DNA from 3 places in the Chryseobacterium sp. BIGb0232 genome. Region 3 is predicted to be linked to each of the others. Evidence: riboswitches for the same ligand, from Rfam matches in the RefSeq annotation. Region 3 holds a riboswitch; each other region holds the start of a gene.
The links. Region 3 has a riboswitch for thiamine pyrophosphate ahead of thiM (hydroxyethylthiazole kinase). Riboswitches for the same ligand answer to the same signal wherever they lie in the genome.

Region 1: linked by a shared signal. The riboswitch ahead of pnuC (nicotinamide riboside transporter PnuC) and the one ahead of thiM (hydroxyethylthiazole kinase) in region 3 are both predicted to bind thiamine pyrophosphate.
Region 2: linked by a shared signal. The riboswitch ahead of thiS (sulfur carrier protein ThiS) and the one ahead of thiM (hydroxyethylthiazole kinase) in region 3 are both predicted to bind thiamine pyrophosphate.

What each region holds. Positions count from the first base shown of each region.
Region 1 covers NZ_JANUEH010000011.1:136,409-144,274, forward strand. The annotation lists gene M2372_RS20675 (iron-containing alcohol dehydrogenase) at 1-916, shown strand, start outside; gene M2372_RS20680 (methyltransferase) at 1,006-2,031, opposite strand; gene M2372_RS20685 (hypothetical protein) at 2,267-3,298, opposite strand; gene pnuC (nicotinamide riboside transporter PnuC) at 3,285-3,881, opposite strand; TPP riboswitch at 3,909-4,012, opposite strand; gene M2372_RS20695 (HPP family protein) at 4,262-4,864, shown strand; gene M2372_RS20700 (hypothetical protein) at 4,870-5,214, shown strand; gene M2372_RS20705 (TIGR01777 family oxidoreductase) at 5,244-6,152, shown strand; gene nudK (GDP-mannose pyrophosphatase NudK) at 6,179-6,760, shown strand; gene M2372_RS20715 (DUF2750 domain-containing protein) at 6,865-7,323, shown strand; gene M2372_RS20720 (DUF2306 domain-containing protein) at 7,335-7,866, shown strand, end outside.
Region 2 covers NZ_JANUEH010000006.1:119,343-127,208, reverse strand. The annotation lists gene thiH (2-iminoacetate synthase ThiH) at 13-1,131, opposite strand; gene M2372_RS15250 (thiazole synthase) at 1,143-1,919, opposite strand; gene M2372_RS15245 (thiamine phosphate synthase) at 1,970-2,587, opposite strand; gene M2372_RS15240 (thiamine phosphate synthase) at 2,699-3,286, opposite strand; gene thiC (phosphomethylpyrimidine synthase ThiC) at 3,283-5,094, opposite strand; gene thiS (sulfur carrier protein ThiS) at 5,119-5,325, opposite strand; TPP riboswitch at 5,383-5,478, opposite strand; gene M2372_RS15225 (T9SS type A sorting domain-containing protein) at 5,590-7,626, opposite strand; gene M2372_RS15220 (hypothetical protein) at 7,821-7,866, opposite strand, start outside.
Region 3 covers NZ_JANUEH010000013.1:81,171-89,036, forward strand. The annotation lists gene M2372_RS22090 (TonB-dependent siderophore receptor) at 1-1,571, shown strand, start outside; gene tenA (thiaminase II) at 1,673-2,323, opposite strand; gene thiD (bifunctional hydroxymethylpyrimidine kinase/phosphomethylpyrimidine kinase) at 2,310-3,143, opposite strand; gene thiE (thiamine phosphate synthase) at 3,140-3,775, opposite strand; gene thiM (hydroxyethylthiazole kinase) at 3,772-4,569, opposite strand; TPP riboswitch at 4,631-4,724, opposite strand; gene M2372_RS22115 (carbon starvation protein A) at 4,784-6,625, opposite strand; gene M2372_RS22120 (alpha/beta hydrolase) at 6,820-7,857, opposite strand.

The DNA of each region.
Region 1 (7,866 bases), on a different contig from region 3:
GGATTGGGTAATCGGTTTAGGAGGCTGTTCTGCCATTGATGCCGCAAAAATCATGTGGGTATTTTATGAATATCCTGATGCTGATTTTAATGCCATGATTAAGCCGTTCACCGTTCCTGTTTTAAGAAATAAGGCAAAATTTATCGCTATCCCTTCTACAAGTGGTACAGGAACTGAAACAACAGGCCTTGCCGTGATTACAGACAGGGAAAAAGGGGTGAAATATCCAATCGTTTCTTATGAATTAACACCGGATATTGCTATCGTAGATGGAGAAATCTGTGCTTCAATGCCTGCACACGTTACTTCAAATACAGGTCTTGATGCATTGACGCACTGTGTGGAAGCTTTTGTATCCAACATTGATAATAATATTGCAGATGCGCTTTCAAAAGGAGGTCTTGAGATTGTTTTCAATAACTTAAAAGAGGCCGTAGAAAATCCAAACAATATTACAGCACGTCAGAATATGCATGACGCTTCCTTTATGGCAGGTTTGGCATTCAACAACGCTTGGTTGGGAATTGTTCACTCTTTATCTCACCAGGTTGGAGCACTGTACGGAATTCCTCATGGTGCTTCCAATGCCATTTTCCTTCCGAATGTTATCCGTTATAATGCGCAGGCAACAGAACGCTATCCTGACTTAGCAAGAGTAATCGGTAAAGAAACAGCTGAAGATCTTGCTCAGGCTATCGAGACATTACGTTCAGAAGTTAATAATCAATCAGCAATTAAAGAATTCGGGATTTCAAGAGAAGACTGGGATAAAAACATTGATTATATCACCGCTAATGCGCTTGCAGATCCATGTACAGGATTCAATCCAAGAGTTCCTTCATTAGATGAATTAAAGGCTGTTTATAATGCTTGTTATGAAGGCCTTGTGTATACTGAAGAATTGGTTGCAGGATAGTTAATTTTATATTTAAATTTTAGCATAAAAACAGGAAGTTTATTGAACTTCCTGTTTTTTATGCATTAGGTTCTTTACCTAAGTCCTTTTTAAATTTTCTCACATTCAATGATGCTTTTCGCTTCTGTACCAATCTGAACAAGCCTGTTGAATTGTAATCCAGATTTTTCCAATAGCACTTTAAATTCACTCAATGTCCTTTCTCTGCCGGTAAGGCAAGCCAGCATCACAATATCCAAAAGTTTGGCAATATGAGGCTGATTCAAAGAGTCATCAGGAATAACAGCATCTATAATCAATAGTTTTGCTCCTTTTGGCATTGCTTCATAGCAAACTTTTAAAATCTGAACACATTCATCATCACTCCAATCATGGATAATCCATTTCATCGTGTATAAATCTGCTCCTTCCGGAACTTTTTCAAAAAAACTACCGATGGCAACAGAACATCTTTCTTTTAAATCTTGGGGGATAAGTTCTGTAGTCTTTTGAATCACATTCTCTTCATCAAAGATAATTCCCGAACTACCGGGTGCAACATTCAGAATTGCATACATCATTACTCCATTTCCTCCGCCTATATCTACTATTTTTTTATAGGGACTGAAATCATAATTTCCCATAATTCCCTTTAACTCTGTTCCAGACATTCCGGTCATTCCTTTTCCGAAGTTCACCCCTATTTCCGGATGTTTCTTATAATAAGTCCAGAGTGGCATTCCGTGGATATGATCAAAAGGGATCTTCTCTGTCTGAACAGCGTAGGTAAGTTCACCATAAGCGGGAAAATGTTCATTCATTATAGTGAGTACAAAATTCTTGGCTGTTCCGGGGACATCAGTCTGTAAAGCTGCTCCAAAGTCATTTAATGCAAAGGTTTGGCTTTCTGATTCCTCAAAAATACCAACGCTGCTTAATGCTCTCATAATCCGATACAGTGCTTTTTCATTAGAGTGAGTTTCTTTCGCCAACGAAGAGATTGTTTTGGAACCATCTGCTAAATGGTCTGCAATGTCTAATTCTGCAGCAGTCTTTACACAGCCGGCCAGCCATACACCTCCTAATACTTCAAACATTTTTAAAGTAAACTCCGGTTTTACGGGATGTTTTTTCATAGTCATCGTTTTTTGATTTGGATTTAAGTTAAAATATTATAATTCAACACTACGTGAAATTATAAATTTTATTCTCAAAAAATCGATATTTAAATAAAAAAAATAAGACATTAAAATGATTTTAATAAAATTTATTTAGACACACCTTAAACACCTCTAGATTTATTTCTATTTAAATAATGAGGTTAGATGCAAGACTAGAATTGTAAGCTCCTTTAAACTTTAAAAAACCGTTTTACTGAGCAGTAAGGTCAAATTTGTTTTCCCTCCTAAAATTAGAATGCTGTGTTGCTGTAAAATAATCACAAAAAACCTGATACACTGTAGAATCTGTATGACTTGCCTTTATTCCTAACTGAAAATAAATATCCAGAATCTGATGTGATAAACCTTCCACTACATCTGACGAATAATTGTGAATTTTCTCTTGTTTTTCAAAAGAAATGGTTGCAAAATCATTGAGCAAAGATTCAATTTCATTGGCAAATTCAATTATTCTTTCCATCTCTTTCTCTATTTTTTCATTGAAAGAATGTAAGTCAAGATGAGGTCGGATTTTAATCGCTTCTTCTGAAAAATGAGAGGCCATTCCCAAATAATTAACCAGTAAAGTTAAATCAGCAAAAATCCTAAATGGAATTTTATCCAAGACATCATCCGTAAAAAATTCATCATAAATAAAACTGTAATCTTCCGAAATTTTCACATTCTCAACTTTAAAAGAGTATGTTCCGGTTGCTTTCATACCCATTGATTTCCAATTCGGAATGATTTCAGCTTTATTTTTTGAAATAACAAATGATCTTATCATTTCGAAACCCGATTCATCAAGCAAAGGTTCTCCTTTTTCTGTCAGTTTAGCATTTAAAGTAAAATGACTTAGATGTGGTGCTCCTGTTGCAAAATGCCAAAGTCCGTTCATTAAAAAAGTTCCATCGGCTTGCTTTTCTGCCGTTCCGCCAATCATTCCGCTTCCGCCGAAGCAGGTTTTAGAATCGGAAAAAAGCTCTTTAGCAATTTTGGGGGTTAAATTTCTTGAGAAAAAATTGGCTCCTGAACATAAAGTCAGCATCCAACCCAAACTTCCATCGATTTTTGACCAGTCAAACAAAACAGATAGCCCTTCTCTTAAACGAAATCCCAATCCGCCATACATTTCAGGAACCCAGATCTGGAGCAGTCTTTCCTTATGAATCTGATTGATTACCGATTGCGGAACTTCAGAGGCTCCGTGCATTTTTTCTCTTATTTCCTTATGCGAAAGCATTTTTCTTGTTTTTAATAATTCTTCGCCACTCCAGATAACCTGAAATAGCAACAATGAATAAGAAAGCGGTCAGAATTGAATATAAATAAAGACCTTTATGGATTAGCAGCGGAATCGCAATAATATTGCTTATATTCAGTAAAATCCAGTTTTCAATTTTTCTGCGTGCCATCAACCACATTCCTGCCCAGGCAAAAGCACTTACCAAAGAATCCAAAACCGGAACGTCAGAATCGGTAAAGTTTGTCAGAAAAACCCAGAAAAGGCAGAATGTTCCTATTACAATTCCTGCGGTAATCAGTTTTTCCTGATGAGTAGTTTCAGAAATAGCAGTTTCCGTTTTTCGTTTCCCGAATTTCCAATACAGCCATCCATAAATGCTCATCACCAAATAGTAGAGATTTAAGGTAAATTCCGCATAAAGTTTAGCGAAAAACATGACATATAGTGAAAGTAAAATTCCGGCAATCCCGAAAAGATAGGTATTGGAATTGTTTTTCCGTGCCAATAAGACCTGAACTACTGAAAAGAAGACTCCAAGCCATTCCTGCCATGTTGTCTGTTGTAAAATTTCCTGCATCAAATTAACTTACATAAATTAAATGATGAGATGATCAATCAAAAAAATCCCTACGTCGGCATTATCCGAATCAGGTGTGGAAAAATTTCCCGGGTATCATCTCAGCCGCTATTGCAGCACCCCATTGAGGACACAAATTTGATGTTTTTTAACGACAATAAAAAATAATTCAGCTATTCTTTTACCACAAAAGAAACAAAAGATCTTTCTTATGACTTAGATTTTGAAAAGAAAACATAAATTCAGATTTTGCAGATTTTAAAAACTGCCCGCATCTTAATACGATCCATTTACAAACGGATAATTCTGTATCTTTGCTTTATTAAAAATATCCAACCGGTTTTTTGTAATAATTAACTATCAAATAAAGCAGGCCAATCTCAATGAAGAAGACAATAAAAAGAACGTTCAGAGTTTCAAAATATGTAATCTATAAAGAGACTCTGGTTGATTACAAGGAGCATTTCTGGTCATTCTTAGGTGCTTTTTTCGGAATTGGACTGATTGCTTTTATGCAGTCTCATTCTTTAGCACAAACAGAAAATATATTTCTGATTGGTTCGTTTGGGGCATCCAGTGTTCTTATTTACGGAGCTATTCAAAGTCCGCTGGCCCAGCCGAGAAACTTGGTGGGTGGACATGTGCTTTCTGCATTAGTTGGTGTTACGGTTTATCAGATTGTTCCGGATATTATATGGCTTTCTGCCCCATTGGCGGTAGCCTTTTCTATTGTCTTGATGCAGTATACGAAAACCCTGCACCCTCCGGGTGGAGCAACAGCACTTATTGCGGTAAGTTCTACCGGAAAAATTCCGGAATTGGGGTATTGGTATGTTATCTCTCCGGTTCTCTCGGGGTGTATTATCCTGTTGCTTGTGGCTTTATTCTTTAACAATATAACGCCAAACAGGAGTTATCCTTCACACAGCAGTTTTATGAGATTGCTAAGGAAAAAACATGCTCATGGACACAAAGTGAAAAATTAAAAGTTATGAATTGCCTGGAATGTGGTGAAAAAATTATCGGAAGGTCTGATAAAAAATTCTGCAATGATGCCTGCCGAAACGCCTATAACAATAAGCAGAACAAGGATTCTACGAACCTGATGCGAAATATCAATAATAAGCTCCGCAAGAATTACAGGATTCTTACGGAAGTAAATATTGATGGCAAAACAAAAGTTGCCAGATCCAAATTGGAAAGTCTGGGATTTGATTTCGATTATTTCACCAATCTGAAAATTTATAAAAACGGCTCTGAGTATAAGTTTATTTATGATTACGGTTACAAAATTTTAGAAGAAGACTTTGTTTTGATTGTTAAAAATCAAGCATAAATATACCTCACACCACAAAATATATTCCTATGAAAGAAGTTGTTTTGATTACCGGAGCAAACGGTCTGATTGCAAAAGAACTGGCAAAAAAAATAAGCAATGAATACGATGTAAGATTTCTTACCCGGAAAAAAAGACAGGCAAACGAATATGAATGGGATCTGAGAAAAGGAACCATTGATGAAGCAGCCTTCGAAAATGTCTCACATATCATTCACCTGGCTGGCGCTAATATTTCAGAAAAGCGATGGACAGCGGAAAGAAAAAAAGAACTGATTTCCAGCAGAGTGGATTCTGCCACTTTATTACGAAATACTTTAAGAAAAAGGGAGATTAAACTAAAATCTTTTATTTCTGCCTCAGGAATCAATTTTTACGGAACCAATACTACAGAAAAAATATATTCTGAAAATGACCCTCCCGGACATGATTTCCTTAGTGAGGTTGTGGTTCTGTGGGAATGTGCTGCCGATCATTTTAAGGAACAAAACCTTGCGGAAAGAGTGGTCAAAATCCGTACAGCGGTTGTTCTTTCCGAAAAGGAAGGGGCTCTAAAGAAAATGCTTCCTCCAATACAATATGGTATTGGTTCTGCTTTGGGAACGGGAAACCAGTATATGCCATGGATTCATATTGAAGATATTTGCTCCATTTATGAGCTGGTCTTAAAAAACAATACCCTTCACGGCGCTTATAATGCAGTATCCCCCCAGCACGCTACCAATGCAGAGCTGACAAAGAAAATTGCTGAGGTTTTAAAGAAACCTTTATTCATGCCGAATGTTCCTTCTTTTGTTTTAAAGATGCTATTTGGTGAACTGTCAAGTGCTATATTGGAAGGTTCCAGAGCTTCTTCATACAAAATTCAGAATACAGGTTTTCAATTTAAATTTCCGGATCTGAAAGATGCCTTAAAAGATCTATTAAAGACTCCATAACTCATAAAAAGAATTCAAACAACAATATGCAAAATCCTAATATTACTATTTTAAAAACAGATATTTTATCAGATAACTGGTATACTTTAAACAAGGTCACTTTCACCGTTCGCAAAAAAGACGGAACTAATGAAACCCAAAGCAGAGAAGCCTATGACCGTGGAAACGGAGCTGTTATTTTGCTTTACAACAAAATTTCAAATTCTGTTATTCTGACCAGACAATTCAGATTACCTACCTATATTAACGGAAATACTTCCGGAATGCTTATTGAAGCCTGTGCCGGTCTTTTGGATAATGATAATCCTGAAGACTGCATCAAAAGAGAAACAGAAGAGGAAACAGGCTATAAAATCTCCAAGGTTGAAAAGGTATTTGAAGCCTATATGTCACCCGGTTCTGTAACGGAAATTCTTCATTTTTTCATTGCTGAATACTCCAATGATATGAAGATTACCGACGGTGGCGGTCTTGAAGAGGAAGGAGAGCAGATTGAAGTGTTGGAATTAACTTTTGATGAAGCGTTGACCATGATGGATTCCGGAGACATCAAAGATGCAAAAACGATTATGCTGTTGCAGTATTTGAGGATAAAGGGAATTTTATAAAGCTATATTTGCAATTAGCCAATCTTAATCTATCCATTAATTCTGATCTCTATATTCCAGGAAATCATTATATCTTTAATAATATTAATTTAAATTAAACACCAATGCTTCAGGACCAAATTACCCTACAGAACCGTTATAAAGATTTCATTAAAAAAGTAAGTGAAACAGAGACCGTCTATGGCTTAAAAGATGACAGAGGATATGCTACCTCCTATTCGAATGATCAGGAATATGAAGACGGTGAGCCTGTGAAAATCATTTGTTTCTGGTCTGATGCCGCAAGGGCGAAATCCTGTGTAAGCAAAGAATGGAACCGCTATGAAGCCACTCCTGTTCCACTCAATGAATTTCTGGAAAACTGGTGTCTGGGAATGAACAGTGACGGTTTGCTTGTGGGTGCTGACTTTGACAGCAATCTTTTTGGCTATGAAGCTGAACCTTTAGAGCTTGCTCTCGAAATCATTGAGGAACTTAAGAAAAACGGAAAGTCTTTGATCCTAAGAAAATTCGAAGACCTTGAAGATATGGAAAATCAGATCAAAGAGGTATTAAAGGACTAAGAAACAGATTCATGACAAAATCGTTGGGAATAAAGACTGCTAAAGTGATCGCAGTGTTTTCGGTTTTTATTTTCAGTATTCTGATGCTGAAAGTGATCTCCCAATATACATCTTTTGATAAAACCGTGGGATTTCTTGCCTTTAAACAGCAAGTAGTTAATAATCCTTATTGGATGACCTTTTTCTACATCCATATTTTTTCGATAACACTTTGTTTTTTGGCTGGTTTAACTCAATTTTCACCTCAATTCCTTAGAGAGAACAGGAGTTTACATAAAATGATCGGAAAGGTTTATGTTTACAATATCCTTATCATTAATGTTCCCGCATGCTTTGTATTGGGATTATTTTCAAACGGTGGATTAATAGGAATTACAGGATTCCTGACTCAGGATATTCTTTGGGCATATTTTACAATAGCAGCTGTACTTTCTATTAAAAAAGGAAATATTATCAGGCATAAAAACTTTATGATTTTAAGTTATGCTGTGACAACAACTGCTATTACTTTCAGAATCATTAAGAATCTGTTTTATAATGAAA
Region 2 (7,866 bases), on a different contig from region 3:
TATTCTTGTAACTTAAGTACCACTATAAACAGAATCCCAATCTTTCATCACCGGATCATACCCTGATTTTTTAATCATATTTTTAATTTCTTCCATACTTCTTTCGTCGCTGGTTTCAAATTGCTCCAAAGATTCCTGATCTACTGCATATCCCCCAGGATTTGTTTTTGAACCTGCACTCATAGTTGTAGCCCCCAGTGAAACAATATGATTTCTAAAGGTTTCGTTTTCTCTAGTAGATACAGATATTTCAAGATCTTCATTCCATATTCTGTAGGCACAGATCAGCTGCAGCAAGTCTTTATCTTCCATAATAAAGTTAGGTTCAATAATTCCTTCTGCTGGTCTAAGCCTTGGAAATGATACTGAAAACTTACTTTTCCAGTATTGTTTCTGCAGGTAATCAATGTGAAGAGCATTAAAAAAACTGTCTACACGCCAATCTTCCAGTCCAAGTAAAACACCCAGTCCCATTTTATGAATTCCAGCCCTGCCAATTCTGTCAGGAGTATCTAAGCGAAAATGGAAATTGGATTTTTTACCTTTCGGGTGATATTCTTTATAGACTTCCTGATGATAAGTTTCCTGATATACCAACACCGAATGAACTCCCTCTTCATGAAGAAGTTTATACTCTTCCTCTTCTAAGGGCTGTACTTCAATGGAAATATTGGAAAAATGAGGTCTCAGTAAACGAACTGCATTCTGAAAATAAGGGACTCCCACTATTTTATTAGCTTCTCCGCTTACCAAAAGAACATGATTAACCCCCATAGACTTCAGTACTGAAGTTTCTATTATCAATTCTGTATCGGAAAGTGTTTTTCGCCTCAAATTATTATCCAGGCTGAATCCACAGTAAGTACAGATATTCTGGCATTCATTACTGAGATATAATGGCGCGTATAATTGAATGGTCTTTCCGAAACGTTTCTGGGTAAGCGTTCTCGTCATATTAGCCATGAGTTCAAGCTCCTGTGAAGCTGCCGGCGAAAGCAGATTCAAAAAATCATCCAGTGTCCTGTTTCTTTTCTGAAGACTATTTTGGACCTCGGAAATGGTTACTTTTTCAAGTTTGGTTTTTACCTCATCCCATTGGTGTAGTTCGAAAACCTCCTTAAAACTATTCATGATTCTGATTTTTATTCAAACAAAAATGAAGTCAATGGACTTGATGCTTCAGCATGATTCGCTATAGCTCCCAATCCTGATTCAAAGGCTCTTCTTCCGGCAATGACTCCTTCTTTAAAGGCCACAGCCATATTTAAAGGGTTTCGTGCTACTGCAATGGCTGTATTCACCAAAACAGCATCTGCTCCCATCTCCATTGCTTTTGCCGCATCAGACGGTGCTCCAATTCCTGCATCTACAACAACAGGAACATTGCTTTGGCTGATGATAATTTCTAAGAAATCCAATGTTCTCAATCCTTTATTCGTTCCAATAGGTGCTCCTAAAGGCATTACAACTGCTGTTCCTGCATCTTCAAGACGTTTGCATAAAACCGGATCAGCATGGATGTAAGGCATCACGACAAATCCTAATTTTGCCAGCTCTTCTGTTGCATATAGTGTTTCAATGGGGTCTGGCAATAAATATTTCGGATCAGGATGAATTTCAAGCTTTATCCAGTTAGTTTCTAAAGCTTCTCTGGCTAACTGTGCTGCTAAAACCGCTTCTTTTGCTGTTCTGGCTCCTGAAGTATTGGGCAAAAGATGAACATTTGTGCTTTTTAAGGAATCTAATAGGTCATCTCCTGTCGACTGTGCATCAATTCTCTTTAAAGCCATCGTTACCATATTGGATTCTGAAGCTACCACAGAGGCTGCCATATCTTCAAGGCTTCCGAACTTTCCTGTTCCTAAAAACAATCTGGATTCAAAGGTTCTGCCTGCAATTATTAATTTTTGATTATGCATAGGTAATTATTTATTTTTTTTCGAAGTTATTGTCTGAGCCTTGTCAAGGTTTAAAACCTTGACAAGGCTTTTAACTCATTAATAATGGATGGCTGGTTGGTAATCCACCCAGAAACCGCTACTCCGTAAATTCCGATCTGCTGTAAAGACTGAATATCTTCAGGACCAACTCCTCCAATGGCAAATATTTTTGGAATAGCAACCGACTTTTCATTAAGCTGATTTATAATTTCCTGATAGCCTTCAAATCCAAGAACAGGGCTGAGTTTTTCTTTTGTAAAAGTGAATCTTAATGGTCCCAAACCAATATAATCACACGATTCCTTCATTCTTTGAAGAACATCTGAAATCGTATTGGCTGTTCCACCGATGATCTTATTTTCACCTAAAATACTTCTTGCTTCTTCAATAGAACCATCACTTAATCCTAAGTGAACTCCATCAGCATCTATTGTTTTTGCCAATTGAACATGATCATTAATAATACACATTGACTGATATTCTGAGCAAAGCTGTTTTGAAGTTTCACAAAGATTTATTAATTCATTTTCAGGGGCATTTTTCCAACGGATCTGCACCCATTTTATCCCATTATCCAAGGCTTTACGGATATTCAGCTCTTGTTCATTTTTTGTATTTCCTTGTGAGATGTATTGTAATTTTTCCATATTGACTAGGAATGTATTCCCAATAGAAAGAGGGATTACTTTTAAAAAAATTTCTATATCTAATTTCTCATTTCTACAGACTGTTTCTTTTTGTAAATTCTCTTTATAAAATCACAAAAGAATGTTCTTTCTGCATTTTTTAAAAACATGTAAAGGTTCATTACTCTCCCAAATAGCTCCTAACAAAGCCACACCATCTACTCCAAGATCAAAAACTTCCTGAATATGACTGGAATCAATTCCACCTAAAGCAATCAGTTTTACATGTGGATTATTCCTTTGAATCAAACTTTCAATTACTGTTGAATCAACTCCATACCCTTTTTTGGAAATACTTGGAAAGAATGGGCTTATGAAAGCATATTCCCATTCTTTTTCTAAAGCATTATAAGTGGTAATCTCATGAACAGAGGTTGAAATTGTATTGCCATTCATCAAAGATTTATACTTCCCTTCCTTTCGAACTTCTTCTCTAAAGTGAAGTCTGGAAATCCCATAATCTTTTCCAAGGTCATAATGACTGTGGAGTACCAGCCGAGGATAGAATGAAGCATCAATACTATTGATAAATTCAGTCATTTCTTCCCGGCTGATCCATGGTTTTCTGATATGAAGGAAATCCAGTCCATCATGAAACATCTGATTGATGATTTCTAACTCGTTAGGAACTATTATTTCAGGAGTGATGACGAGAATCATATATAAATTTCCTTTCCGTTTTCAATAAACTCCTGCGATTTGTCAAACATTCCTTTCTCTGCAGACTCACGGATTTCCTGAGTAATTTTCATAGAGCAGAATTTCGGCCCGCACATAGAACAGAAATGGGCAATTTTGGCTCCATCAGCAGGAAGCGTTTCGTCATGGTAAGCTCTGGCGGTATCCGGATCTAATGAAAGATTGAACTGGTCTTCCCATCTGAATTCAAATCTCGCTTTACTTAATGCATTATCTCTGTATTGTGCTCCGGGATGCCCTTTTGCCAGGTCTGCTGCGTGGGCTGCCAGTTTGTACGTTATGACTCCTACTTTTACATCATCTTTATTCGGAAGACCTAAATGCTCCTTCGGTGTTACATAACAAAGCATTGCACATCCGAACCATCCGATCATTGCGGCCCCAATTCCTGAAGTAATATGGTCATAACCCGGTGCAATATCTGTAGTTAAGGGCCCTAAGGTATAGAAAGGTGCTTCTTCACATACTTCCAATTGCTTTTCCATATTTTCTTTGATCATATGCATCGGAACGTGTCCCGGTCCTTCAATCATCACCTGTACATTGTGCCTCCAAGCAATTTTAGTCAGTTCACCTAAGGTTTCCAGTTCTGCAAACTGAGCCGCATCATTGGCATCAGCAATAGAACCCGGACGTAAACCATCTCCTAAAGAGAAAGCCACATCATACTTCTTCATGATCTCGCAAATCTCATCAAAATGAGTATATAAAAAGTTTTCTTTATGATGATAAAGACACCATTTAGCCATAATAGACCCTCCTCTGGAAACAATTCCTGTTACTCTGTTTGCTGTAAGGTGAATATATCTCAATAAAACGCCAGCATGAATGGTAAAGTAAGAGACTCCTTGTTCGGCCTGCTCAATCAAGGTATCTTTAAAAACTTCCCATGTTAAATCTTCCGGTACTCCTTTTACCTTTTCAAGCGCTTGATAAATCGGAACGGTACCAATAGGAACCGGGCTATTTCTGATGATCCATTCTCTGGTTTCATGAATATTTTTTCCCGTAGAAAGATCCATAATGGTATCTGCACCCCATCGACAAGCCCAAACAGCTTTCTCCACTTCTTCATCAATACTTGATGAAACTGCACTGTTTCCTATATTGGCATTGATTTTTACCAAAAAGTTTCGCCCTATAATCATGGGCTCACTTTCCGGGTGATTGATATTATTCGGGATAATCGCTCTTCCGGCAGCAATTTCATCTCTTACAAACTCCGGGGTAATTTTGCTTTTGGGAGTATTGGCACCAAAGCTGTTTCCAATATGCTGGCAAGCCATTTCTTTAGGGACCGTTTCAAGCTGTTCTATCCTTTGATTTTCTCTGATCGCCACATATTCCATTTCAGGAGTAATGATTCCCTGTTTTGCATAATAAAGCTGGGTAAGTTCCTTTCCTTCCTGTGCTACTTTAGGTTTGTGATCGTAGGAAAAACGCAATTCATCAAGTTTAGGATCTGCCAGACGGGCTTTCCCATATTCTGACGTAATTCCTTCCAGAACATTGACATCTTCTCTATCCAGAATCCATTGTTCTCTGATTCTTGGAAGTCCTTTCTGAATATCAATGGATGCATTTTCATCCGTGTAAGGACCAGAAGTATCATAAATGGTTACCGGAGCATTTTCTTCAAAATTTCCGTTGTTAAGCTTTGTAGGGCTAAGCTGTATTTCACGCATTGCTACGCTGATAGGATGAATTTTTCCTTCAACATACATTTTCTTTGAGTTCGGAAATGGCGAACATGTAATGGAGTGAGCCATAAATATTGGTATTAAATATGAGAATTATCCGCCCTGAGTGGCAGTAATGATTAAAATTGAATCCAGATTGTTAAGGAGAGTTTCCGCCCAGGCAGACAGCGGAATAATACGGTTGTTGAGTGCTACGGCAATACCTTTCTTTTTTCCGGGTAATTCCATAGCCAGTAATGCTTCCAGATTTTCGGGAAGTACATTAAATGTTTTTCGGGTGTGGTTGATTATAAGCTCCATTCCTAATTATTTAAATATACTTTAGGAATGGCCATTATTGTACAATAGAATGTACAGCAAAAGTCACCTACTTTTCCCTACGCTGGTATGATCCAGATCAGGTTCAAAGGGTAAAGTCTCAGTCTGTAAAAACAGACACCCCTAAAGTATGGGACGAAGTTAGTTATTTTTTAAGAATAGGCAAAATCAAATTTTACAGGAACAAAAAAGGCTGGAAACCTTAAGGTTTCCAGCCATGGATATTTGAAATGAAAAATAAATAATTTACTGTTTTATGACTTTAGTCTGCTTTTGCATTCCATCTTTCATATTCAGATTAAGAATGTATACCCCTGATTTCAGATCTCCTAAGTGGATTTCTTTAGTTAAGTTATCCATTGTTTTTATGATTCTTCCTGACACATCCAGCACCTGAAGCGATTTTGCCTTCTCGATATCGGAAATGATAATGGTCTCTTTAAAGGGATTCGGATAAACCTTCATCTGATCTCTTAGCTCCACTTCCGATGCTCCCAGGCAATTTACCGTTGCAGTAACCATAGTTCTTTCACTTTCACATTTATTGCTTACCTCCCAATCATAAAAATAATAATAGGATGAACTTGTTGAATTTCCCGTAAGATTTCCTCCCGTAATAGAAACTATACCAGGAACTGTAAATGGATACGTTCCCCAGGTTGAACCCGATTCTCTTACCAAACCTGTAACCTCCCCTGATCTGGTTAGCATCATCAGCTTATAATTACTCCCCGGTCCTACTACAAAGTTTAGCGGAACGTAGGTCTTTACAAATGGTGCAGAAGTCCCCGTAAGGTTAACGGTAATGGTCTGCAATGTTACAGCAGGAGAAACACTTCCGTCCTGTAAAGCTATTTCGACGGTTCCACTTCCTGTTCCCATCGGATACACATATACTCCTTTGATGGTCATCGTAGAATAAACATCAAAAAACAAACCGGCAATTAAAGTATATCCTGAGGCAGATGTGGCATCAGAAAATCCCGTTACCGCTGTTTCTCCTGTTGAAGAGGTCGCATAATAAGACGTTGTATTACTAAGTACAGGAGTTGTAAAAGTATTTCCTGTACCTACAACATTTCCTCCTGTAGCTGCATCATACCAGGTAATAACAGCCCCTGAATCTGTGGTAGCAGATAATGTAGCTGTAGTATTGGGGCACAGTGTAGCACCGGTAGTAAGAATTGTTGGCGGTAAACATAAAGTAGCAGCCCGTACAGGCTGAAAAGACCATACACTGGTATTTCCACTGCCACAATTTGATCTGATCCATATATAATATACAGAACCAGGAGACAATGATGACAATATAGTGGAAGTTCCTGAAAAATTAGAAATAGTCGGAGGAGTAGAAGCCGTTGGAGCAGTATTGGAATTACTATAATAGATATCATATCCTGCAGGAGATGATGGAGAAGCCGTCCATGATAGTGCTACACTATTATGAGTAGCGGCTCCTGCGACTAACCCTGATGGAATATAACATATTGGAGGAGTCCAGGTATAGGTTAACCCGGCAGCCGGCATTCCCGGAACAGAATTATTAACATTAAAGGCCTGTGAACTGTTGTTTGCTGTTCCCGCTGTAGAATTTACAAACTCCAATGTTGTTGCGTTCAGGCGGTTATTAAAATCAATAATTGAAGCTCCTCTTAGTCCTATCTGAGCTGTTCCTGTAACATTTGTACTTCCAGCCAGGTAAGACCCGCTATTGTATACCATCTGAACTACATTAGAAGTTTCTTTTAAACGAGCCTGAAATCCAAAAGTATAAGCTGCAGTAGCAGAAATAGAACTATTAGGCCTGAAATCCTTCCATTGGATAACTACTTCTCTGTTGGGAGCTGATCCTGTTGTTGTCCAGCTGATATCTCCGGTAACCCCATTAACATCAAACACACTGCTCAGGTCTCTTCCAAAAACAGAAATCACCCCATCATAGGCTGCTGCTGTAGACAAAGGTGAAGTATTAGTTGCAGAAGGAGCTGTGGTCCCAAATGTAATAAAACCATTCGTTGAGACATTCAGAGAACTATATGAAGTTCCGTTAAATATAAAGTTAAATGGTAATGTTACAGGATATACATTACTGTTAAGGTTAGTTGTAGAAGTATTATCTGTAGCTGCCTCCAGGATGGTTCCTGTTATCGGGGTATAAGTACCTGTCTCCTGTGCAAAACTATAGGCACTTACCTGCGCAAAAGCGGAAGAAGAGCCTACCAACAGAGCAAGACTGAAAACAGCTTTCAAATACTTTTTGTAAATTTTGTAAAAATCCATCATAGCTAGTTAATTTTGTTTCCTAGCTAAGATAGTATTTTCTGATAATAATTTGTTAAAATTTAAAAAAACAATACAGAATACCTACAATAAACAATTAAAAAAAGCAAATTAACCATCAATTAATCAAAAACTACGAAAGAAATAAAAAACCACCTTTTAAGAGGTGGTCCTAATAATTTTAAGAAAATTTAATGCTAGAAAAAAAGTTTTATATTCCCTCCCGCATCATATTGGTAAGTC
Region 3 (7,866 bases):
GAGAAAGCAGAACTTTTACAGGTTTATACCCTAATGGTTATCTGCCACAGATCGGAACTGACATTCAGGATATCTCACTAGCAGCAGGTATTAAAGGAAAATGGGAAGGTTGGAATATTGATTTCAGTAATACTTTCGGACAGAACTCTTTTACCTACAATATCAGAAATACGGGGAATACTTCTTTAAGATTTGCTTCTCCTAATGAATTTGATGCTGGGGGATTAAGATTTACCCAAAACACGATCAATTTAGATTTCTCTAAAAAGTATGATGTCCTGGAAGGATTGAATGTGGCATTTGGAGGGGAGCACCGCTTTGAAAACTTTAAAATGACGGCTGGTGAAGAAGCGTCTTATACCACTTATGATGTGTTGGGAAATCCTTGGAACAATGCTACCCAACGACCTACAGATTTCTTTGGAGCTTCTCTTCCGGGAGGTTCACAGGTATTCAGTGGATTCAGACCTGAAAATGCAGTAAACAAAAACAGACAATCACTGGCAGCCTATGCCGATGTAGAATTGAACTTTACAAACTGGTTATTGGTGGATGCAGCGGCGAGGTATGAAAACTATTCAGATTTTGGATCTACATTTAACTATAAATTAGCATCAAGAATCAAGGTTGCTCCTAATTTTAATGTGAGGTTTGCAGGATCTACAGGATTCAGAGCACCATCTATTCACCAGATTTATTATAATGTTACTTCTACATTGTTTACAGGAGGTCAGCTTCTTGAAGTGGGAACATACAGCAATGATTCTCAATTGGCAGCACAGCTGAATATCCCAAAATTGAAGCAGGAAACTTCAAAATCTGCCAGTTTAGGATTTACATATAAAATTCCATCTGTGAATTTGACCTTCACAGCAGACGGATATTTTACTAAAATTGATAACAGAATCATTCTTACCGATCAGTTCTTAAGAAAAGATGTTCCTAACGATGCCCAAAAAGAGTTTGATAAATTAAACGTTAATGCAGCTCAGTTTTTTACCAATGCTATTGATACGGAAACAAAAGGGCTGGATATCGTTATTTCACATAATGCACGATTCTCAGGTATAAAACTGGATAATAGTTTTGGGATCAATTTAAATCAGACTAAACAGGTAGGAGAGATTCATTCAGCAGGGCTGTTGAAATCTCCAGCTCTTGAAAAAGTTTATTTCTCTGAAAAATCTAGAATTTATCTTGAAGAGGCTGTTCCTAGAGTGAAAGCAAGTCTTTCTCATACGCTTACATGGAAGGGTGCAAGTTTCTATCTTAGAAATACGTATTTTGGAAAAGTGACAGGAGCAGATGTTCTTGATGCTAACGGAGATGGAATTATTGGATTTAATGAACACCAGACGATAGGAGATAAAATCATTACTGATATTTCTGCGGCCTATCAGTTTACTAAAAATATTGGATTGACTGTAGGGGTTAATAACCTGTTTGATATTTATCCTACCAAAAACCTGCCGGCTTCAAGTAACAACGATCAGTTTATTTACTCACGTTCCACTTCACAGTTTGGGCAGAATGGACGGTATGTATTCACAAGACTTAATTTCAATTTTTAATTAAATTTTATACATATAAAAAAACGGAATCAACTTTTGGTTCCGTTTTTTGTTGTTATGGGTGATAAGATAATAGATAGTTGAGGTATTTTATCCCTTCTTTACTCCCATCTTCTCAGTTCATAAGCAGCCTCCCAGAAATGGAATTCCATTCTGGATGCCATGATAAAAGCTTCTGTCATTCTTTTTCTGGTTTCTTCGGTACTGTTTTCAGCAATTTTATCGCAGATGGCAATAGCTTCATCCACTGCTGCTGAAAATTCTTCTCCGGCATACGTAGCAATCCATTTTTCATACGGGTTGTTCACCGTATTCTGAATCTCATAAATATAATTTCCAACTTCACGATAGATCCAGAAGCAGGGGAGAACTGCGGCAACTGCAATTTCCACAGACTCCAGAGCGGCAGTACTTCTCAGAAAGTGAATATAATGGTGACAAGCAGGTTCTAAAACTCCTTTATCACTCAAACCAAAATCTTTGAAGTAAGATTCATGCAGGGCATTTTCTACTACAATGGCATTTTCAGCGAAACGCATAAAAGTGAGTACATCCTGAAGATCAGGAATCTTTGCTGCTATAAGGGAAAGCGTTCTTCCAAAATGTTCCAGATATAAAGAATCCTGAGCCATATAAAAACGGAATTTATCCTGTGGTAAACTACCATCCGATAATTCTTTGATAAAAGGCATATCAAGGATAGATTGATAATGTTTTTCTATTGCGTTCCAAGTTTGTTCAGACCATTTCATTTTTGATAAGTTTTTGAGGATTAAAAAAGTGATTCAACGGTCCGTTTCCATGACCTGTTTGTGCATCTATTCCGTTTTCTATGGCTTGGTAGATATATTGCTGTCCTAGAGAAACAGCCTCGTAAAGGGACTTGCCCTGAGCAATATAGGCGGCAATAGCAGATGACAGTGTACAGCCTGAACCGTGGGTATTATTGGTGTTAAATTTTATTGTTTCAAAAGAATGAAAATTCTCGTGTTCATCATAGAAGAGGGAAGTAATGGTTGAGGTTTCCTGATGACCACCTTTAAGGAGAATTGTTTTACATCCCAGTTTTTTGATCTTTTTTCCGGCCGTGTATAAATCTTCCAATGTTTCTACTTTCATATCTGCTAAAATGGAAGCCTCATCCATATTGGGAGTGATCACATCAGCAATGGGGAAAAGTAATGTTGTGAGTGAGGTGATGGTTTCTTCTTCAATTAAACGATGCCCGCTGGTGGCAACCATTACAGGGTCAAAGACAATAGGTATTTTAGGGTATGCTGCCAATGTGGAAACAATGGTCTCTACGAGTTGAGGCGTATGAACCATTCCAATTTTTATAGCATTAGGAACAATGTCGTCCAGAATTGCTTTTATTTGATCAGCAACTGCTTCTACAGGAATAGGGTATATTTTTCGTACTCCTTGTGTGTTTTGTACAGGCAAGGCCGTTAATACTGATGTTGAAAAGCAGCCTAGAGCAGAAGCTGTTTTAATATCAGCCTGGATACCGGCACCGCCGCTTCCATCGAAACCTGCAATAGTTAATACTGAAGGGTATTTGTATTTTTTCATTTTACAATTTCATTTTTTAATTCATACGCTGCTTTTTGGGGATCAGCAGCACTGCATATTGCAGAAACTACGGCAAGACAATCTGCTCCGGCGCTGATGACAGCTCTAGCGTTTTCAAGATGAATATTTCCTATTGCGACCAAAGGTTTTTTCGTAATCTGCCTGATTTGAGTAATGCCTTCCAGTCCCCATTCTATAACAGTATCTGTTTTGGTTTTTGTTTTAAAAACAGGACTTATTCCCAGATAGTCGGCTGCAGCAGTTTGTTCATTGTCAAGCTGAGCCAGATGTTCTATAGAATATCCAATTATTTTATTGTTGATCAAAGGTCGTTGTCTTAGATCCTGAGGAGTTGCATCACTGTTGCCAACATGTATTCCAGCTGAATTTACTTTTTCAGTAACGGTGATATTATCGTTGATGATAAGAGGAACACCATATTTATCTGTAATTTCAATAAGCTGCAGAGCTTTTTGAAGGAAGACTTCGGTGCTGTCATTTTTTTCACGAAGCTGTATCATATCCACACCCCCTAAGATTGACTGTTCTGCGACTTTCAGAAAATTTTTCCCCATACAATCTGTTTCAGAAATCACAAGGTATAATGAGTAAGGAAAAATATTGATACTCATGATATTTCAATTTCTAAATGGTTGGTAAATTCCTCTTCGGTAATGTTGTATAGCTTATCTATCAAGTTGACTTGAAGACTGCCCGGACCTTTGCTTTCACGAACAGTCAGTTCGCCTGCTATTCCCAATAATGACATTGCAGCGGCGGTACCTGATACTTTATCTTCTGCAATACCTATGAATGCGCCGATTAAAGCTGTTGCAGAACATCCCAGACCCGTTACTTTGGTCATGAGAGCATGTCCGTTTTTGATCTGTATAGATTGATCTCGGCTCAGGATAATATCCGTTTCACCCGAAATGCATACAATAGTGTTATATTGATTAACCAGGATTTGTGCGGCTTCAACAGCATCATTACTTGCTGCGGTGCTGTCTACTCCTTTGGTTACTGTTGTATTCGTTTTAGCGAGTGCAATAATCTCAGAAGCATTGCCTCTGATCACTGTAGGATGGAATTGTAATAGCTGATGCAATATCTGATCGCGAAAAGAGGTCGCTCCTGCACCTACCGGATCCAATATCCATGGTTTATGGAGTATATCAGCAGTTTCAGCAGCCATAAGCATAGATTCAGCCCAGTATTCATCGAGGGTACCAATATTAATAACCACCGAATGGGATATATTGACCATTTCTTTGATTTCAGAGTGGGCGTGTGCCATAATCGGAGAAGCTCCTGCAGCCAAAAGAGCATTGGCCGTATTGTTCATCACTACATAGTTGGTAATATTATGAACAAGAGGAGACTTTTGTCGTACAAGTTGAACTTGTTCCCAAAGATTTTTTTCCATTGTTATGATTAAAAATAAAAATAGCTTTAGGAAAAAATCCGGAACAAAAGACATCAAGAAATCATGTCATTTTGCTTTTCCCTACGTCGGTGTAAGCCGTATCAGGTTCAAAGGGACTCTCTCAATTCTTTTCAGAATACCCCCTAAAGCAAAACAAATGTATAAAAATTATCAGAGGAAGCAAAAACCTTTAATGGATTTTGTAGAAAGCCTATTATCTCTCTACCAGTTCTTTCACCGGTTCTCCATAATGATCAATCTCTGTTTTGTTAATTTGCAGTAACTGATACCATTTTCTGAAAGCTCCTATAAATACAATAAGCATAAGGATCATTGCTGTTGCTGCCAATGCGGCAAGTAAATACTGCCCTTTGGGAATATAAATAGAGGTTACCTGAATATAACCGGCCCAGAATGTAATGATGGCCATAAACACGCCGGGAATAGCTGAACACAATGCATACTTTCCCCTGTTCATTCTTATCAGCATCGTTGTACAGACAATAAGTCCACAGGCCGCCAATAGCTGATTACTGATTCCGAATAACGGCCAGATACTGTTTACATTCCCTGTATACACCAGATATCCCCAGGCAAAAGTGAAAAGAAGACTGCTGATGATGATTCCGGGAATCCAGTTTTTATCATTAAATTTTGGAACTACAGATCCCAGCATTTCCTGCAAAAAGAAACGGCCCACCCTTGTTCCTGCATCAATAGCAGTAAGGATAAAAACAGCCTCAAACATAATCGCAAAATTATACCAATAAGCAGTCAGCTGATCCATATATGGGATTTTATTGAAGATATGAGCCATCCCAACGGCAAGGGATACGGCACCTCCTGTTCTGCCATAGAGGTCAATTCCAATTTTCTGTGAATAGTAATCAATATCTACACCGTGTAGAGAAGGATGAGTGGCAAGGAATGAATCATAAGCCTCTTTCGGGGTATTGATGGCAAAATAATCCCCTGGCATTAATGTACAGGCGGCAATAAGGGCCATTAATGCTACAAAACCTTCTACAAGCATAGCCCCGTAGCCTACAAAAAGAATTTCTCTTTCTTTATTCAGCATTTTGGGCGTGGTACCCGTAGCAATTACAGCATGGAATCCGGAAATTGCTCCACAGGCAATAACAATAAAAATAAAAGGAAGTACCGGGCCTCCTATAATGGGGCCTCCACCGTTTACAAAAGCTGTGATAGCAGGCATCTGCACCGTAGGATGTATAACAATTACCCCGATAGCCAGCATAATAATAGTTCCTATTTTTAAATAAGTGGAAAGGTAATCCCTTGGAACTAAAAGGAGCCATACCGGTAATACGGAAGCAATAAAACCATACAACGGAATGGCAATGGAAATTGTTTTAATATTCCATGAAAATAAATTATTCATGGTTGGATTCTGCATCAGCCCATGACCTCCGATAATTCCGGCAATCAATAGAATACCTCCTAAGATACTTGCAAACAGAACACTATTTTTTTTATAGCGCATAATCAATCCCATAATGATGGCAATAGGCATGGTAATCACTACGGTAAAAAGAGACCACGAAGCTTCATGCATTGCATTGATGCATGCCAGAGATAAGCCCGCCAGTGTAAGAACCAGGATAAAGAGGATCGCAAAACCTGCTACTGTTCCTGTTGCTTTCCCTATTTCTTTTGAGGCAATAGTCGCAAGGCTTTGACCTTTATGTCTCACGGAAGCAAAAAGGACAACCATATCATGAACACCACCTCCCAGTACACAGCCTATTAAGATCCATAGTGCACCGGGAAGATATCCGAACTGTGCAGCGAGAACAGGTCCTACTAGTGGTCCGGCTGCTGCGATAGCAGCAAAATGATGCCCAAAGAGTACATTTTTATTCGTTGCTACATAATCTTTACCATCTGCAAATTCTACAGCGGGAGTCATATTTTCATCATTAAGTTTAAGAACTTTATTGGCAATAAAAATACCATAGAAGCGGTAAGCTATCGCGAAAATAAGAACAGAAACAAATATGAGGGTAAGCGCGTTGATATTGTTTAAAGAATCCATGTTTCTTATTTTTTTTAATGAATAAATAATTAAAATATTGTTTTATTGTAAATAATGTAAACAATGGCCAAGGTAATTATTTTTCAGGTAAAAAATATGAATATGTATATCAATCTAGCATATTTGTTGTTTTGTGTTTATTTAAATATTTTATTTACAGTTGTTTGTGTTTTCTTGATCTTAGAGGATGTATATTATTTCTTTTGGGAGATAATAAAATCAACCATCTGATCGGTCATTTTATCCAGAGTCTCTTTATCTGTGGTTGAAAAGCTATGAACCCCGTTCTCAATAATAAGTAAAGAAGTCTGTATTTTTTCTCTTTTTAATTTCCTGTGTAGTTTTTTGGCCTGGCTTAAAGGAACCACTTTATCTTTATTTCCCTGTACAATTAAAGTAGGAACACCTTCTGAAGCATAATTAACAGGAGAAACTGTTTTTAAATAGTCTATAGCTCTTTGCTGGTCTTTATTCAGATCATAGCCGGAAATTCCTTTTACGAGTCCCTGCTGCAGACTAACAATCTTTTTGGACATCATTTTTATCATAGAAACAGGAATTGTACCCAGCCCGGTATGGAAAAGCTTATTCAGATCTGCGGGACCATAATGATCAATCACATAATTTACTTTTGCAGAATAAGAAGAAAGTTCCTGACTTCCAATAAAAGTATTGTCGGGCGTATAGGCTGCCAACAGTGAAAGCTGCGCTCCGGCAGAAGCTCCGAAAAGACCAATATTATTAGTGTCAAAATTATACTTCTCCGCATTTTTTCTAACCCATCTTACGGCATCTTTAGTGTCTTCCAAAGGTAATGGGAAATGGGTATTGTCGTTAAGAAGTGTGTAATTGATGCTGATAATGGCATATTGCTTTGGGGTGAGTTTTTTTATGGTTGTTTCTACATAATCATCTGCATGAATCACTTTATCACCTTCTATCCAGCCACCACCATGTACATAGATTAATACGGGGATTTTTTCAGCAGAAATATTTTTCGGCATATAAAGATCCAATGCAATGGGATCTCCTTTTTTATTGGTTTTGTATACAATATTTTCGGTAAGCGCTGTGATTTCCGGAAGTAGGATACTTTTTACACGAGGAGTTTTAGGAGGCGGTCCTTGTGAAAAAGATTGTGAAAAAAATAAACTGGAAAAGATTAAAAATAAAACAAAAAACAGGTTTGTAAAAAACCTGTTGATTGATATGTTGTTTATAGATGATTTCATAAGAACTTT